DNA from 2 places in the Roseibium sp. FZY0029 genome. Region 1 is predicted to be linked to the other one. Evidence: predicted binding sites of a transcription regulator. Region 1 holds the regulator's gene; the other holds the start of a gene.
What was found. Region 1 encodes PhoB, which activates phosphate uptake and scavenging genes when phosphate is short. Its sites were predicted from a motif close to TGTCATNNANCTGTCAT; they were not measured.
Positions count from the first base shown of each region.

Region 2: the regulator PhoB is predicted to act here: its motif matches at 3,703-3,719, upstream of V1T76_RS10060 (HAD-IIA family hydrolase).

Region 1 is NZ_JAZDVZ010000001.1:333,620-346,667, reverse strand. It holds gene V1T76_RS01590 (substrate-binding domain-containing protein) at 117-1,157, shown strand; gene pstC (phosphate ABC transporter permease subunit PstC) at 1,223-2,692, shown strand; gene pstA (phosphate ABC transporter permease PstA) at 2,692-4,044, shown strand; gene pstB (phosphate ABC transporter ATP-binding protein PstB) at 4,056-4,853, shown strand; gene phoU (phosphate signaling complex protein PhoU) at 4,885-5,580, shown strand; gene phoB (phosphate regulon transcriptional regulator PhoB) at 5,660-6,361, shown strand; gene V1T76_RS01560 (GcrA family cell cycle regulator) at 6,601-7,137, opposite strand; gene V1T76_RS01555 (aspartate aminotransferase family protein) at 7,578-8,774, shown strand; gene argF (ornithine carbamoyltransferase) at 8,774-9,703, shown strand; gene V1T76_RS01545 (Hsp33 family molecular chaperone) at 9,714-10,700, shown strand; gene V1T76_RS01540 (alpha/beta family hydrolase) at 11,102-11,749, opposite strand; gene V1T76_RS01535 (sterol desaturase family protein) at 11,865-12,710, shown strand; gene V1T76_RS01530 (transporter substrate-binding domain-containing protein) at 12,742-13,048, opposite strand, start outside.
Region 2 is NZ_JAZDVZ010000003.1:367,917-373,431, reverse strand. It holds gene V1T76_RS10075 (ABC transporter substrate-binding protein) at 1-874, opposite strand, end outside; gene V1T76_RS10070 (ABC transporter permease) at 938-1,840, opposite strand; gene V1T76_RS10065 (ABC transporter permease) at 1,845-2,771, opposite strand; gene V1T76_RS10060 (HAD-IIA family hydrolase) at 2,765-3,577, opposite strand; gene V1T76_RS10055 (LysR family transcriptional regulator) at 3,804-4,697, shown strand; gene V1T76_RS10050 (aspartate/glutamate racemase family protein) at 4,710-5,372, opposite strand; gene V1T76_RS10045 (ABC transporter permease) at 5,381-5,515, opposite strand, start outside.

The DNA.
Region 1 (13,048 bases):
GTGAAAAAGAACTGTCATAGAACTCTCATCCGTGGAGCCTAGGTTCCCCGCATCGCTCGTGCAGATCTAAGCGCGGTGATCATCTAGAAACCTTGACATTCAAAGGGAGTGGTCAAGTGAAATTTACGACCCTCGTTAGCGCAACTGCTCTTGCCGTTGCTTCCACTGCATTCGTTGGTTCGGCTCAGGCCCGCGACCAGGTGCAGATTGCTGGTTCTTCCACGGTTCTTCCTTATGCTTCCATCGTTGCTGAAGCATTTGGCGAAAACACCGACTTCCCGACCCCGGTTGTCGAGTCCGGCGGCTCCTCTGCAGGTCTGAAGAAGTTCTGCACCGGTGTTGGTGAAAACACCATCGACATCGCAAACGCTTCCCGCAAAATCCGCGAGAAAGAAATCAAGGCGTGTGCCGAAGCTGGCGTGAAAGACATCATCGAAGTCCGCATCGGCTACGATGGCATCGTCTTCGCTTCCCAGAAAGACGGCCCGGCTTTCAACGAATTCACCCAGGTTCAGTGGTTCAACGCTCTGGCTCCGAAAGTCCTGAAGGACGGTCAGATCGTCGACAACCCGTACACCAAGTGGTCCGAAGTTGACGCCGCCCTGCCGGACGCAGAAATCGCTGCTTTCATTCCGGGCACCAAGCACGGCACCCGTGAAGTGTTCGAAGAAAAAGTTCTGGCTGTCGGCTGTGAAGAATCCGGCGCTCTGAAGGCCATGATCGACAGCGGCATGTCCGAAGACGACGCTGAAGACGCTTGCATCGCGGTCCGCACCGACGGCAAGTCTGTCGACATCGACGGCGACTACACCGAAACCCTGGCCCGCATCGACTCCAACCCGAATGGCGTTGGCGTTTTCGGTCTGGCTTTCTACGAAAACAACACCGACAAGCTTAAAGTGGCAACCATGGCCGGCGTTGCTCCGTCCACCGAAACCATCGCAGCTGGTGAGTATCCGGTTTCCCGTCCGCTGTTCTTCTACATCAAGAAGGCACACATCGGCGTGATCCCGGGCCTGAAAGAATACGCTCAGTTCTTCGTTTCTGACGAAATCGCTGGCCCCGACGGCCCGCTGGCCCAGTATGGCCTGGTTTCCGATCCGGAGCTTGCCGCTACGCAGGCTTCCGTCGAAGCCGAAGAAACGATGGGCAACTAAGCACATCTTTCCGAAAGGGCGGCTTCGGCCGCCCTTTCTTTCTTCTTTGCCGGTTGGGTCGCCCTATGTCACTTCCCTATATTCTTATTGCGCTGCTGGTTCTGGCTGTCGCCGGATACATAGTCGGCCGCGGAAAAGCGTTAAGTTCTGCTGGAGGGGATTCGCGAGAGCTCCATTCCCTACCTGGCTACTACGGCTGGAACGTTGTCGTTTCGATACTGGTTCCCGCTCTCCTGCTGCTCGTGGCATGGCTGATCATCCAGCCGATCGTTCTGGACAGTCAGGTATCTTCAAAGATTTCCGAAGAGACCATTGCCGCAAGCTCGCTCGATCTCATCATGAGCGACGTCGTGCGTGTTGCTGAAGGTCTCGACCTTGCCGTTTCTCAAGGTGCCATGTCAGCCGATATGGCGTCTTCCATCCGTACCGAGCTGACCGACGTGCGCAGCCGTCTCGGCGAGATCGGCGTTGCGCTCGGGTCCGAGGTAACCGCCGAAACTCTGCGAGCGGCACAGACCTACCGCAGCATTTCCGGCACCGGTCTGCTGCTGCGCACAATCGCCGTTCTGGCTGCCGGTGTGATCGGCTTTGCTGTCGGTGTGATGCGCACCAACAAGGATTTCCGTGCCCGCAACGTGGTGGAAACGGTTGTCCGTTACATCCTGATCGCTGCGGCCTCCATCGCCATCCTGACGACTGTCGGCATCGTGCTGTCACTGATCTTCAACACGGTCGAGTTCTTCCGGCTCTATCCGGCCGCGGACTTCTTCTTCGGCCTGACCTGGGCGCCGAGCTTCGGCGGCGGATCGGAGCTGGGCATCGTGCCGCTGATCTGGGCGACCATGTATATTTCCCTGATCGCGCTCGCCGTTGCGGTGCCGATCGGTCTGTTCGCCGCAATTTACCTGTCCGAATATGCGACGCCGCACGTGCGCGCCGTCGCCAAGCCTTTGCTTGAGATCCTGGCCGGCATCCCGACCATCGTTTACGGTCTCTTCGCACTGCTTACGGTCGGCCCGCTTCTGATGAACGTCTTCGGTTCCGGCGGCGCGCTCGGCGTCAGCTGGATGTCCGGTGCCTCCTCGGTGTTCACCGCGGGCGCCGTCATGGGCATCATGCTGATCCCCTTCGTCAGCTCGCTTTCCGACGACATCATCAACGCCGTGCCCCAGGCCATGCGTGACGGATCGCTCGGCCTTGGCGCCACCCATTCGGAAACCGTGAAGCAGGTCATTCTGCCGGCGGCTCTTCCGGGCATCGTCGGCGCCATTCTGCTGGCGGCCTCGCGCGCCATCGGTGAAACCATGATCGTTGTTCTGGGTGCGGGCGCTGCCGCCCGGCTCAGCATGAACCCGCTCGAAGCGATGACCACCGTGACCGCGAAGATCGTCAGCCAGCTCACCGGCGACGCCGACTTTGCCTCCCCGGAAGCCCTGGTCGCCTTTGCACTCGGCATGACCCTGTTCGTCGTGACCCTGGGGCTCAACATCGTCGCGCTCTACATCGTGCGCAAATATCGGGAGCAGTACGACTAATGACCGACACGACCCTTACGCCTCCGTCGGGCAAGACCAGTGCTCCGACCCCGAACAAGATCACGTCGATCCTCGAACTCGATCCGCTGACGAAAAAGCGCAACGCCGCTGAAGCCCGCTTCAAGCTCTATGGCATCATTGCCATCGGCATTGGCCTGTTCTTCCTCGTCGCGCTGTTGTGGGCAATCCTCTCCAACGGTCTCGGCGCCTTCAGCCAGACCTTCGTCAAGGTGGATGTTCCGCTCAACCAGCAGCAGATCGACGATGCGGAAAAGTCGGTGGTCAAGACATCCAAATACCGGGCCATCATCGACGACGCCTTTGCCAAGGAACTCGCTGGTGCCAACATCGCAACCGACATGTCGGCCAAGGACCTGCAGAAGCTGTTCTCGTCAGGTGCTGCCGCCACGGTTCGTGATTATGCACTGGCCAATCCGGACAAGATCGGGACGACCGTCACCTTCGAACTGATCGCCTCGTCCCGCGTCGACGGTTACCTGAAGGGCCGCGTCAAGCGGGAAGACCTTGCGGAAGACAAGAACCTGGATGCGGCGCATCTGGATCTGGTCGATCAGATGAAGTCTGCCGGCCTTCTGGAAAAGCGCTTCAACTGGTCCTTCATCACCGGAACCGATGCGTCCGACAGCCGCCCGGAACAGGCCGGCATCGGGGCCTCCATGATTGGCTCGCTGTTCATGATGCTGGTGGTGCTGTTCCTGTCGCTGCCGATCGGTGTCGCCGCTTCCATCTATCTGGAAGAGTTCGCACCGCAGAACAAGTTCACCGATCTGATCGAGGTGAATATCTCCAACCTGGCTGCAGTGCCGTCCATCGTGTTCGGTATCCTTGGCCTGGCGGTGTTCATCCAGTTCATGCACCTGCCGCAGTCTGCACCGCTGGTCGGTGGCCTGGTGCTGACGCTGATGACACTGCCGACGATCATCATCTCAACCCGCGCCTCGCTGAAGGCGGTTCCGCCGAGCATTCGCGATGCGGCCCTCGGGATCGGTGCCTCCAAGATGCAGTCGATCTTCCACCACGTGCTGCCGCTGGCCATGCCGGGCATTCTGACCGGAACGATCATCGGTCTGGCGCAGGCCCTTGGGGAAACAGCTCCGCTGCTGCTGATCGGGATGGTCGGCTTCATCGCCTCCAACTTCCCCGATGGTGTGGCCGCCGGTTTCTTCTCTCCGAACTCGGCCATGCCGGCCCAGATCTACGAATGGGCGAAACGCGCCGATCCGGCATTCTATGAGCGCGCATGGGGCGGGATCATCGTGCTGCTGGTGTTCCTCATGACCATGAACATTATCGCTATCATCCTGCGCCGCAGGTTTGAGCGCCGCTGGTAAGGATAGCTCCGATGAACGAGATGCCGAATTTTGAACAGGCGAAAACCATGACCGAAAGCAAAATTTCCGCGAACAAGGTGCAGGTCTATTATGGCGATACACACGCCATCAAGGACGTGGACATCGAAATCCAGCCGCGCTCCGTAACGGCCTTCATCGGCCCGTCCGGATGTGGCAAGTCGACCTTCCTGCGCACGCTCAATCGCATGAACGACACCATCGACATCTGCCGTGTCGAAGGTTCGATCAAGATCGATGGCGAGAATATCTATGATCCCAAGGTCGATCCGGTGCAGCTGCGCGCAAAGGTCGGCATGGTGTTCCAGAAGCCGAACCCGTTTCCGAAGTCGATCTACGACAACATCGCCTACGGTCCGCGGATCCACGGCCTGTCCCGCAGCAAGGCCGAGCTGGATGAAATCGTAGCGTCCAGCCTGCAGAAGGCCGGCCTTTGGGAAGAAGTCAAAAACCGTCTGGACGAGCCGGGCACCGGCATGTCGGGCGGACAGCAGCAGCGTCTTTGCATCGCGCGTGCAATTGCCGTGAGCCCGGAAGTGATCCTGATGGACGAACCGTGCTCGGCGCTTGACCCCATCGCAACCGCGAAGGTGGAAGAGTTGATCGACGAACTGCGCGAAAACTTCACCATCGTGATCGTGACCCACTCGATGCAGCAGGCTGCCCGTGTGTCTCAGCGTACCGCGTTCTTCCACCTTGGTGTTCTGGTGGAGGAAGGTCTGACGGAGGACATCTTTACCAATCCGAAGGACAAGCGTACGCAGGACTACATTACGGGCCGCTTCGGCTAAGCATTTTTTAGGTTTCTGAAGGGGACACAGGATGTCTGAACATACAGTCACGGCTTACGATGACGAATTGACGGCCATGGCCGGCAAGGTTGCCGAAATGGGCGGCATTGCCGAGACGGCGTTTGCCGATGCGGTTTCTGCGCTGGTGTCGCAGGATCTGGAGCTTGCCAAGGCGACGATCAAGGGCGATATCCGTCTGGACACGCTTTACAACGAACTTGAAGTGAAGCTGATCGAACTGATCGTGCGCCGCCAGCCGATGGGGCAGGACCTGCGCGAAATCACCGCTGCCACCCGCATTGCCAACGACCTGGAACGTGTCGGCGATCTTGCCAAGAACGTGGCCAAGAGAGTGATCGCCATCGACAGCGACCTGCAGAACAAGAAGCTCGCGATTGGTGTCGAACACATGACCGAACTGGCACTGTCCCAGCTCAAGCAGGTGCTGGATGCCTACGCCCGCAAGGATGCGGAAGCCGCGCGCCGGGTTCAGGAAGCCGATGCCGAGGTCGATGCGATCTACACGTCCATCTTCCGCGAACTCCTGACCTACATGATGGAAGATCCGCGCGTCATCACCCAGTGCGTCCATCTCCTGTTCTGCGCCAAGAACATCGAGCGCATTGGCGACCACGCGACCAACATCGCCGAGAACGTCTACTACATGGTCACTGGTGAACGTCTGCCGGAAGACCGGGCAAAGGTCGACGAAACCGGCGCGGTCTGAGCGCCGGCGTTTGTCGCATTTGCAAAAGATCTGAACGGCCGGCGCCTTGGCGCCGGTTGCTGTAATTGGAGCGAGATGTATGCCGAAGGTGCTCATCGTTGAAGACGAAGAACCGCTCAGCCTTCTTTTGAGATACAATTTGGAAGCAGAAGGGTACTCGGTCGAGTCCTGTGTCCGGGGCGATGAGGCGGAAATCCGCCTGCGCGAAAGCCTGCCGGATCTGTTGTTGCTCGACTGGATGCTGCCGGGCCTTTCCGGAATTGAACTGTGCCGCCGCCTGAGAGCGCGCGAGGACACCGAACGTCTGCCGGTCATCATGCTGACGGCACGCGGCGAGGAAGCAGAGCGCATCCGCGGCCTGTCGACCGGTGCCGACGACTATGTGGTCAAACCTTTCTCGGTCCCGGAGCTGATGGCCCGCGTGCGCGCCATCCTGCGGCGGGCAAGCCCGGAAGTGGTGTCCACCATGCTGCGGTCCGGTGATATCGAGCTGGATCGCGAAACCCACCGCGTCCGCCGCAACGCCAAGGAAATTCACCTGGGACCGACCGAATTCCGCCTGCTGGAATTTCTGATGACTTCGCCCGGCCGTGTCTTTTCCCGCGAGCAATTGCTGGATGGTGTCTGGGGGCATGATGTCTATGTGGACGAACGCACTGTCGACGTTCACGTCGGCCGCTTGCGCAAGGCCCTGAACAAGGGCAAGGCGAAGGACCCGATCCGCACCGTTCGCGGTGCCGGGTATGCCTTCAACGACCAGTTCACCGCCGCAACCGCCTGAGGTCAGAGCTCGGATCATACGATGAGAAGCCCGCTCTTGAGCGGGCTTTTTCGTCTCAGAGGCTTTGTCTTTCCCTCACAAGAGCTTTCCGCGGCGTCGCAGCCTGGTCCCGCGAAGGCCTTGCTCGGGCAATGGTCTGATGCGAGTGGATGGGAAAGGCAAATCAGCGGAGCGAAAGTCCAAGTAAAAAGCCCGCCAAAACGGCGGGCTTTTCGAGAAATCGTTTTGCTTACAGGCTATCAGCCTGCCTGAGCCATCGTCTTGCGGTCGCGGCGGCGGTCAGCGACCGGCTGATACGCGATCTTGCAGTGATGGGCGCAGTAGGGAACGCCGGCATCGGAATGGCGGCCGCAGAAGTAGAAGTCGTCGGTCGCCGGATCGCCGATCGGCCACTTGCAGGTCCGCTCGGTCAGCGTCAGGATGGTCGCGCGCTGGGAGATCGGCACCAGTTCGGCAATCGGCTCCACGCGCGGCTTGGCTTCAACCACCGGCGCCGGTGACATGTCCGCCTTCAGCGCCGTTGCACCGATGGACTGCGGATGTGAGCTGGTCGGCTTCTTTGGCGCGGCGCCCGTTGCCGGAGCTGCCGTCCGCGGCCGGCGCGGCTTTGCGCTTGAAGACGTGGACTTGGCACGGCCGGACAAACCAAGGCGGTGCACCTTGCCGATAACGGCATTCCGGGTAACGCCACCCAGTTCTCCCGCAATCTGGCTCGCGCTCAAGCCGTCGCCCCAAAGCTTTTTGAGAAGCTCAACCCGTTCGTTTGTCCAACTCATCGCCGCACCCTTTAGTTTGACCGACCCGCGGCCATTAACCCCGTGTTAAGCATGCGTAAGCACGCTTAATAATGGCATATCTAGTGCCTTTTGGTGATTTGCCTCACGAGATCTCGTGTCTGATTGTTCAGAGGTTACAATAACGTTAATTTGTCAGGCAACCACCGGACCCAAACCAGTTGGGGATGAAACGACTTTTCCCCAATTATGGCGAGGTCATTGAGAATTTTATGAAATCCGTCTTCCAGGGCGGGGGAAATGTCCAGTGCGCCATTTCCATTGACAGTGCACGGTACCGGCAGTGTATAAGGAAACCGCTACGTGCCGCCTCATCGGGGCGGCACGTTGCGTTTTGGCCCTTCGCGATCTTTTCCAGATGGCGGCCCGGCGTCGGGGCGACGCAGGGACAGCGGGGGCGTTTAAAGGAGACAAACGAGGTTATGTCCGCGACTGCACTATTCGGAAATTACGCAAGATCGAACCTGTCTTTCGATCATGGGGAAGGTGTCTGGCTGGTAACCACCGATGGCCGACGATTCCTCGATTGCGGTTCCGGCATCGCGGTCAACGCACTCGGTCATGCCCATCCGCATCTGGTCAAGGCGTTGCAGGATCAGGCCGCAAAACTGTGGCACACCTCCAACTTGCATCAGATGCCCGACGGCGAGCGGCTTGCGCAGCGTTTGTGCGCGGCCACCTTCGCCGAGAAGGTGCTGTTCGTGAATTCCGGCGCCGAGGCGATGGAAGCTGCCATCAAATGCGCGCGCCGGTATCATTATGACAACGGCAATCCTGAACGGTTCCACATCGTGACCTTCGAAGGCGCTTTCCACGGCCGGACCATCGCGACCATCGCGGCGGGCGGTCAGGCAAAATACCTTGAAGGCTTCGGCCCGAAGGCTCCCGGTTTCGATCAGGTGCCGGCCGGCGATCTGGATGCGCTGAAAGATGCCATCGGTCCGCAAACCGCGGCGATTGCCATCGAGCCCGTTCAGGGTGAGGGCGGGATCCGCGAAATTCCGGCCGACTTCCTGCGCGCGCTGCGCAAGATCTGTGACGACAACGGCATTCTGCTGATCTTCGACGAGATCCAGACCGGTGTCGGACGGACCGGTAAGTTGTTCGCGCACCAGTGGGCGGGCGTGGAGCCGGACCTGATGGCGATCGCCAAAGGCATCGGCGGTGGTTTCCCGATGGGCGCATGCCTTGCAACCGCGGAAGCCGCAGCAGCCCTTTCGCCTGGAACCCACGGCACCACCTTTGGCGGCAACCCGCTGGCCATGGCGGTCGGCAATGCGGTGCTCGACGTGGTGCTGGAAGACGGGTTCCTGGAAGGCGTTCGTCAGAAAGGCCTCAGCTTCAAGCAGAAGCTGGCCGGGCTGGTGGACAGCCATCCGGACGTTCTGGCGGAAGTGCGCGGCAATGGTCTGATGCTCGGCCTGAAATGCGTGGTGCCGGTGGCCGATTATGTGCTTGCGGCCCGTGAAGCGGGTCTCCTGGCAGTGCCAGCCGGCGATAACGTGGTGCGCATCATGCCGCCGCTGACCATGAGCGAAGAGGAAATTTCCATTGCAGTCGAGCGCCTGGAACAGGCTGCTGTCGCTGTGGAAGCGAAATTGACGGAAGGAGCGGCCTGATGACCGCAAACGGAACCTACCGGAACTTTCTGGATCTGACGGATTTCGAAGGCGACGAACTGCGCGCCATCCTGGACGCCAGTCGGAAGATCAAGTCGAGCCGGAACGGCGTGCATCGCGGCCAGGGGCCGCTGGCCGGCAAGATACTGGCCATGATCTTCGAACAGCCGTCGACCCGTACGCGCATTTCCTTCGATGTTGGCATGCGTGAGCTTGGCGGCGAGACCTTGATGCTGACCGGTGCGGAAATGCAGCTCGGCCGCGGCGAGACAATCGCCGATACAGCGCGGGTTCTGTCGCGTTTCGTAGACGCGATCATGATCCGCATCCTTGATCACAACGAACTGCGCGAACTCGCCGAGAACGCAACGGTGCCGGTGATAAACGGGCTGACCAAGCTCTCGCATCCTTGCCAGATCATGGCGGATCTGTTGACCTTCGAAGAGCATCGCGGTTCGATCAAGGGCAAGAGCGTTGCCTGGACCGGTGACAGCAACAACGTGCTGGCCTCGTGGATTCATGCCGCGCCGCGTTTCGATTTCGAATTGCGCATCGCGACGCCGGGCGAACTGGCGCCGCCGATGGACCTGATTGAAGCTGCCCGTGCCAAGGGTGGTTCCATTCAGGTGACGACGGACCCATATGAGGCAGTCAAGGGGACCGACTGTGTCGTGACCGACTGCTGGGTGTCCATGGGCGATGACGACGCGGAATCGCGTCACAATCTCCTCAGCGCCTATCAGGTCAACAAGCGCCTGATGGCTGAGGCAAACCAGGACGCCCTGTTCATGCATTGCCTGCCGGCTCACCGGGGTGAGGAAGTCACCTCGGACGTCATGGACGGTCCCAACTCCGTTGTGTTTGACGAAGCCGAAAACCGGCTCCATGCCCAAAAGGGCATTCTGGCCTGGTGCTTCGGCGCAGCATAAGGCAAGCCAAGTGGCACTTAATCTTGATGAACTGGGCATCACGCCTGCGGGGCTGGACGCTGTCCGGCCCTTTGCCGTGGAAGGGCTCGATGTGCGCGGCCGTGCGGTCGCGCTTGGTCCCGTCCTGGAAAAAATTCTCGACCGTCACGCTTATCCGGAGCCGGTCTCGCGTCTGCTTGCGGAAGCGATCGTTCTGACCAGCCTGCTGGGCACATCGCTGAAATTCGACGGCCGCTTCACGCTGCAGACGCAGACGAAGGGGCCGGTGTCCATGCTGGTGGTCGACTTCAAGACTCCCGACGCGATCCGCGCCTGCGCAACTTTCGATGCCGGAGAAGTCGAAGCCCTGATGACCGACGGCAAGGCGACGCAGGAGGCACTGCTTGGCCACGGACATCTTGCGATGACCATCGATCAGGGCCCGCACATGCAGCGCTACCAGGGGCTGGTGGAGCTGGATGGCGTGTCTCTGGAGGAAGTGGCACGGCGCTACTTCGAACGGTCTGAGCAGATCCCGACCGAAGTGCGTCTTGGGGTCGGTGAACTGTTCACCCGCCAGGAAGGCGAAGGCCCTGCAAAAACCTGGACTGCGGGCGGTATCCTGATCCAGTTCCTGCCCGAGGCGCCGGAACGCATGCGTCAGGCCGACATCGATCCGGGCGACGCGCCTGAAGGCACGCATCCGCACGAGATCGACGAGGACGATGCCTGGGTGGAAGCCAAGGTCCTGGTCGAAACGGTCAAGGACGTCGAGTTGACCGACCCGGAAGTCAGCGTGGAAATGCTGCTTTTCCGCCTGTTCCACGAACGCGGCGTCCGGCTCTTCGAACCGCAGCCGCTGGCCGACAAGTGCAGCTGCTCGCGCGAGAAGATCGAGAATGTTCTGGCCGGGTTCAGTGAGGACGACGTCGACCATATGACGGTCGACGGCAAGATCATCGTCACCTGCGAATTCTGCAGCACCCGCTACGAATTCGACGGCAAGCCCGGCCAGTAAGCCGGACTGAAGGCACATTGCAGAAAGCCCGGATCGAAAACGGTCCGGGCTTTTTTCCGCGGCCAATGCCCCTCATTCTTGCATGATGAATTTGAGGGATTGAACCGACCCTCAAAGTTTGTCGGTAGATTGAGAGGTGGCGGGCGTGCCGACCTCATCCTGAAGAAGCGTTTCAGCGCTGTCTCAAAGGATGGGCTGCTCGTTCGAAAGGTCACTGCTCGTATGTTGATAGAGGTCTCAGATCGACACCGCAGTTATCCCGAGCGACCGCAGGAAACCCGGAACCCACTTATTCCTGGAGGGGGCGAAAGCATCGCACTGGCTTCGGCTAGCATTCAGGCAAGTAGGCCATAGACCTGCCCTGTGCTTGTTCGGGTGGGCGGACCGGGTCCGGGCAGGCCTTAGCTCGCGAACCCGTCCACAAATGCCCTGACGGCCTCTGCGGCCAGCGTGATGTTGCCGTCGAGTGTTGCCGGTGACTTGCCGCGCGGGCCGAAGTCGTGGTTGCCATCTTCGAGATAGGACAGGCTGACATGAGCGGGCAGGGTGACTTCGTCGAGTTCCGCCTTGGAGCCGAAAGGATCCCGGTCGCCCTGCAGCACCAGAACCGGCCGCTTGGCGTCCTGCAGCGGCAGGAGCCGCCACTCGGCCTCGGCCTTGCCGGTAGGGTGGAAGGGGTAGCCGAAACAGGCGACGCCCTTGACGCGCCCGGGCAGCGAGCCGCCGCCTGCCAGCATCGCGGCAACCCTGCCGCCCATCGATTTGCCGCCAATAAGCAGCGGGCCGTCGCTCTGGCCAAGGACAGACTGCAGGGCCGTCTGGAACTCGGCAATCAGCTTGTCGGCCCGTGGTGGCGGCTTTTTCGGGCCTCCGGTCCGGCGCCCGGCCATATAGGCAAATTCGAAGCGCGCCGCTGCAATGCCCTCGCGGGCGAGAGCCGCCGACAGCTTGTTCATGAAGGCAGAGTCCATGGCCGCTCCGGCCCCATGGGCCAGCAGCAGGGTTGCCACAGCGGGCGTTTCGGGGCGGGTCCAGAGAAAGTCGGTCATGATGATGTGATCTGTCGCAGCGGCAAGAAATGATATCAGGAGTATTGTTGTACCGCCCTATCGTGCCATCGGGACTGTGGCAAGCTGCATTAGTCAGGACGTTTCAAAAGACCCCATGTTTGACCAGATCGACATCAACCAGCTTCGCATGGCCTGTTTCGGCGGCATCTTCCTGATAATGGCGCTGCTGGAGGCTGGCTTGCCGCGGCGCCGCCTGAAAAGCAGCCGTCTGAAGCGCTGGCCGACCAACTGGGGCATTGTCCTGCTCGACGCGCTGCTGGTGCGGCTGATCTTTCCCATTGGTGGGGTCGGCCTGGCGCTGCTGGCGCAGGAAAAGGGCTGGGGCCTTTTTGCGCTTCTCGGATGGTCAGGTCTTCTGGCCGGTCTGATAACCTTCGTCGTGCTCGATCTGGCGGTGTGGTTCCAGCACCTGGTGTCCCACAAGGTTCCCCTGTTCTGGCGCATCCACCGGACGCATCATGCTGATAGCGAAGTCGATGCGACGACAGCGCTCAGGTTCCACCCGATTGAAATTCTGCTGTCTTTCCTCTGGAAAGGATTGGTCATCATCGCGCTCGGTGGTCCGGTCGAGGCAGTGCTGATCTTCGAGATCGTCCTCAACGGGTCTGCGGTGTTCAGCCATGCCAATGTCCGCTTGCCGCTTTGGTTGGACCGCCCCTTGCGTTTTCTGATCGTCACTCCGGATATGCATCGCATTCATCATTCGGTGCTGCCGCACGAGACAGATTCCAATTACGGGTTCTATCTTTCAGTGTGGGACCGTCTGTTCGGAACCTACGTGGAAGATCCCGAACAGGGGCATGAAACCATGGAAATCGGGCTCGGTGCCGCGCTCACACCACGAGCACACTCCTTCCCCTTCAGCCTGTGGATCCCGTTCCTGAAAAATCCGGACCGCTCCAGAAAGGCGGACGACGGCAAACCGTCAGCCAGGAGCTGATAGCATTCCTGACGGTCATGGCTGGAAGAGATCAGAAAAAGCTCATCGGGAAATAGCGCAGGTAAAGCTCGCGGTAGATGCCCTTCTGATGAAGCTGCCGCAAGGCGTAGGTGAGGGCGGCCGCCCGTTCCGGGTCATCCTGGCGCGTGGCAATGGCCATGCCTTCATCAAAGTAGCCAGGCTCCAGCCACGGGCCTCCGGCAAAGGCACAGCAGCCATCCGCAGCTTCGCTCGGCAGCCAGAAGGACAGGTTCAGGCCATCGCCGAACAGCGCGTCGGCTGACCCTCCCTTGACGGCCTCCCGGGTCGCCTCCGCGGTTTCCAGGCTGACAATCTCT
Region 2 (5,515 bases), on a different contig from region 1:
GGGCATCCTTCAGCTTCGGATGGTTCACGTTCATGATCATGACGTGGAAGAGGGCCGTGGCGCTGCCGACAGCCTTCATGTCCGGATCGTTCTCGATGAGCTGGAGTTGATCCGGCGCGATGTTGGTGACGATGTCGGCTTCACCGGTTTTCAGCGCCGTGATGCGCGACGCGGTTTCCGGCATGTGCTTGACGGTGACCTTGTCGAGCGGCGCCTTTTCGCCCCAGAAATCGTCGAAACGTTCCCAGACAACGGTCTGGCCCGGAACGAATTCGGCAACCTTGTAGGGGCCCGTGCCGACAGGCTTCAGGGAAAAGGCCTCAAAGTCGTCATGCTCAAGCTTGTCCGGGTCGCCTGCAAGGCTCTTGGCATAGTCTTCCGGAATGATCATGACCTGCTGCAAGTTCAGCAGCGTTTCCCAGAGCGGCTCAGGGCGCTTGGCATGGATGCGGACGGTGAGGTCGTCGACCTTTTCGGCCTTCTCGAAGTTCTCAAGACGGTCACGGGCACGCACCTGATACGGCGGGAAATCAGCCTGGTACATCCGGTTCAGTGAGAAGACGACGTCGTCGGCGGTCATGTCGGCGCCATTGTGGAACTTCACGCCTTCCCGCAGCTTCAGTTCCATGATCGTCGGTTCGATCAACTTCCATTCGGTCGCAAGGCCGGGCTGCCATTCGGTTTCGGTGGTGTCATGGTTCTTGGCAATCAGCGTATCGAAGGCGTTGTAGTAGAACTGCGAACCGACATTCGAGTGGTCGCGGCCCGGATCGAGGTAGCTGGACACATTGGCGGCGCCAACGGTGAGTTCGGTTGCAAAGGCGCTTGTCGCCATAAGCGATGCAAGAGCGGTGGTTGCCAGTAGTTTGGTCATATCGAGCCTCCAAGGCTGCTAGGGTGGAGCGTTGGCCGTTCCGGCTTCTGTGGGTGGGGTCGGTCAGCGGGACCTGAGACGGACATCCGCCTTGTCGCGCAGCCAGTCGCCAAGGATCTGGACTGCGAATGTGAGGAGCAGGATCACCATCGCGGGGGCGAGTACGATCCACGGGGCCGTCGGCAGGTAGTCCCGGCCGATGCCGACCATGGAGCCGAGTGTTGCGGTCGGCGGTTGAACGCCGAGACCGAGGAAAGACAGAGTCGATTCCAGGATGACGATGTTGGAAAAGTTCAATGTGAACTGCACCACGATGGGCGAGACGACATTGGGCAGGATGTGCCGCATCGCGATCCGGACCGGTGTTGCGCCGGCTGCCCGTGCCGCTTCGACGAAGGGCATCTGGATCAGTTTCTTCACTTCGCCGCGTACGATCCGGGTGTATTGCTCCCAGCCATAGACGCCGAGCACCAGGATCATCACGTCCAGAGACGACCCCATGATGGCCAGGATGAGAAGGGCGATCAGCGTGAAGGGAATGGCAATCTGCGCATCGACCAGACCCATGACGATCTCTTCGAAAAGACCTCCGATGATGCCGGCCATAAGCCCAAGCGTGCCACCGATCAGAAGCCCGATGACAGCTCCTGCGAGGGCAAGGGCGAAGGTCAGCCGCAGGCCGTAGATGCAGCGGGAGAAGATGTCCCGGCCGAGCTCGTCCGTTCCGAAGTAGAAGCCGTCCTTGTAACGGTCGAAGCCAATCGGCGGCCGCAGACGGGAAATAAGGCTCTGGGCATTCGGGTCGAAAGGGGCAAGCCACGGGGCGGTGAGCGCGGTCAAGATCAGGATCAGGCCGATCAGCAGCGCGATCCGGACGATCCAGTTTGCATCCGACCAGATCGGGATGCGGAAGCTTCTCAATCCGGTATTATGCGGCGAAGACAGGTTATGCGTTGCGTCGGTCATACGCTTATCCCTTGGCAAGGCGGATGCGCGGATCCGCGAAGGCGTAGGCGATGTCGACCGCTGCGTTGATCACGATGACCGCAACAGCGACGGACAGGACACCGAACTGGAGGACGGGGTAGTCGCGCAGGATGGCCGAGCGGACGAGAAGATCGCCGATACCGGGCCAGGCGAAGATCGATTCCACGACGACGCTTCCAGCAGCGGCCAGGCTGGCGATCTGAAGGCCGACCACGGAAAGTAGGGTAATCGAAGCGTTGCGCAGACCGTGTTTCAGGATAACGATCCACTCCGGCAGGCCTTTGGCCCGGGCCGTGCGCATATAGTCCTGGCTGAGCACGTCCAGCATGGCGTTGCGGGTGAAGCGGGTGATTGCCGCGACCAGCATTCCGGAAATTGCCAGCGTCGGCATGATGAAATGTAGCGCCGTGCCATCGCCGATAACCGGGAGCCAGTTGAGCGTATAGGCAAAGATCAGCACCAGCAGGATGCCGATGATGAACGACGGGACGGCATAGCCGAGGAAGGCCACCACCATCACGACACTGCCGATGATGCTGGTGCGATAGATCGCAGCCAGAATACCCAGCGGTATGGAAACAATCAGCGTGAAGCACACCGCGCTGAGCAGCAGTTTCAACGAAGGCCACGCCCGCTCGAGGACGATTTCCGATACCGGCCGCCGCTCCAGGAAGGACAATCCGAATTCGCCTGAAAACACGGAGCTGAGATAGCGCCAGTATTGGGTGCCGATGGAGGAATCCAGACCGTAATAGGCAATCAGAAGGTCCCGGTCTTCCTTGGTGATGCCTTCGCCGAGAACGAAGTCGACCGGATTTCCCGACAGCCTCGTGGCGAAGAAGACCAGCGACACGATCAGAAACAGGGTGATCGCCATCCTCAATAGGGTTCGAAGGACATAGGTCAGCATGCGCTCGCCTCCGCAGCGGCCGGTTGCACAGGTTCTGCCGTGTCCCTGAGGGCGTTCGCGTTAGCCATCAGGGAAGGCGGTGCGACGAGGTGAATGAAATCGAGGCCGGCGAGAGCGGCAGCGGCCCCGTCTGTGGTGGCGTTGTCGCCCACAAAGGCAGCGTCGCTAGCACCAACACCTGCGGCGGTGAGCGCGGCATCGATGAGGAACGGCTGAGGTTTGCCGATGACACGGGCGGTAATGCTTGGAGCGCAGGCCTTAAAGGCTGCCAGCAGCGACCCGGTTTCCGGCACGGGAAGACCATCCGCGTTCGGGTGGGAAAGATCGGGATTGGTCACCACCAGCTCGGCGCCTTGCTCCAGCAGCCGCAATGCCTTTTCCAGTCCGTGGAGTGTGAAGCGGGTGTCACGGGCCAGAAGGACAGTGTCCGCCCGCTCATCTGCCCGCTCAAGACCAAGGTCGGCGGCAAGTTGGTGAAGCGGTTGCTCGGCAATGACGTGGACGCGCGCTCCTGGCTGTTCGGCGGCGATCATGCGCACAGTCAATTCGCCGGCAAGAAAGATGCTTTCCTGCGGCAGGGGCAGGCCGATCGCAGTCAGCTTTCGGGAAAGAGTGACGCTTGTATCGGCTGAGTTGTTGGAGACGATCGACAGTCTTTGACCAGCGGCCCGGACAAATTCTTTCGCACCCGGCAAGGCGTTCCCGGCCGCAATCAGGCAGCCGTCCAGGTCACACAGGATCGCGGCGTAGTCGTCAATGTCTGCGGCGCCAAGCCATTGGATCGTTGTTGTTTTGCGAGCCCGCATTGCGAAATCCATATCTGTCCGTTTGCCTGCCGGTCCTGCCGCCAGCCATTGAAGAGCCGCCGAAAAGTCGGGCGGTTTGTTCGGATCAGGGAGGGCCGTGCTCCATTGCTCCGGCCCGCTGAAACCGCCATCAAATTGTCTTCACTCTGTGACGCTGCCGTAACAGAGCGAACCTATGGTTTGAGGCGATCAAACCTTTGGCTTTGTTGTTCGGAGAAAACTCGGAATGACCCTTTCCTTGTCGCGCATTCGGGCCGTCAACGCGGTCGCGTCCGGTGGCTCCTATGCTGCCGCGGCAAGGGCTCTGAAGATTTCGCAGCCGGCAGTCGCGCGGCATGTGAAAGACCTGGAAGCGGAATTCGGGGTGCGCCTGTTCGACCGGAAGAACGGCGTTCTGGCGCCAACACCTCTGTGCAACGAACTTTGCGATGTTGCTGAGCGCATGGCAGAAGCCGAACGCGCGGCGACCCGGCTTCTGACCCGTCACAACACCTTGCTGAACGGTCGATTGAAAATCGGGTTGGGAAATTCCATGCCGGGCATGGCGCTGATCGCCCAATTCCTGAAGCGCCATCCGGGCATCGAGATCGCGGTCGAGACCGGTTCGCACGAACGGATCACCCGGGCGGTGCTGACGCGCGACGTTGATATCGGGGTTCTGCCGGATGTGCCGGCCGATGGAAGATTCCGCCGCGCATTGCTGGCAAGGCAGAACGTCGTCGCCATCGTCCATCCGGACAGCCCACTTTCACGAGAGACTGCCGTAACCTGCGAACGTCTGATGGCCGAACCCCTGATCTTCCGCACAAAGGGGTCCTCCACCCAGCGCGTGGTCGACAAGGCCTTTCGCGCCGCCGGTTTCGAGCCGTCGCCCCTGTTGACGCTGGACACGCGCGACGCGGTCTATGAAGCGGTGGTCAACGGGCTCGGGGTAGGGTTCATGTGGCGGTTCGGCACGGGGCGCACGGACGTCGTGCACCGTGTTCCTGTCTCGGACATGCAGCGTCAGTACGAGGAAGTGGTTTTCTCACTTGGCGATGAGCGCAGTATGTTGTTCGACGTTTTCTTTTCCGCTGTCGAGAGCTTCCGTACGGAAGCGGACGCGCTTCTGGATCACTAGAAGGCGAGGCGGCTAACTCGTAATTGCCTCGGTAAGCCTCACCGCTGACGCCACGCCATCGATGACCGGCACCTTGAACTGCGCTGTCAGGTCCGCAGCCAGATCTGCCATGCCCGCGCAGCCGAGCGCAATCGCTCCGATACCGTCCTGCCGGAGGGCCGCTTCGATTTCTGCCTCGACCTTGCGACGGGCATCGCTCTCGGGGTTCTCCAGTTCCAGAACCGGCACATCCGAAGCTCGCACTCTGGCACAGCGAGCCGCAAGCCCGGTGCGTTTCAGATTGTCTTCCAGCACCGGAACGGAGACGGGCAGGGTGGTGACCACGGAGAACCGTTCGGCAGCAACGGACGCAACGTGGTAGGCGGCCTCGCCGATGCCGACCACAGGAACGCCGGACGTTGCTTTCAACTCCCACAGGCCGGTATCGTCGAAACAAGCGATGATCACGGCACGGATGCTCGGATCGGACTTCAGGGATTTTTCGAAGAGATCGAACAGAGCGGGCAGGGCAGCCTCGCCGTCGGCGGGCCCCTGAATGGCTGCCGGTCCCTTCAGCGGATTGATGGCCGTAATCCGGGTGAAAGGACCGGCTGCGGCGCGAGCAGCCGCCGCGATCTTCTGCGTCATTGAAGCCGTGGAATTCGGGTTGATGACGAGGATATGTATGTCGTCCATGTCTGGCCCTAGACCATGCCCTTTCCGGCGTCCGAACCGTGCCGGGACCTGCGTTTGTTGAGGATCACCACGATGGCCAGGAACAGACCGATGATGCCGAAGGAAAAGGCTGTCGTCAGAGTGCCAAGGGCAAAGATCACCGG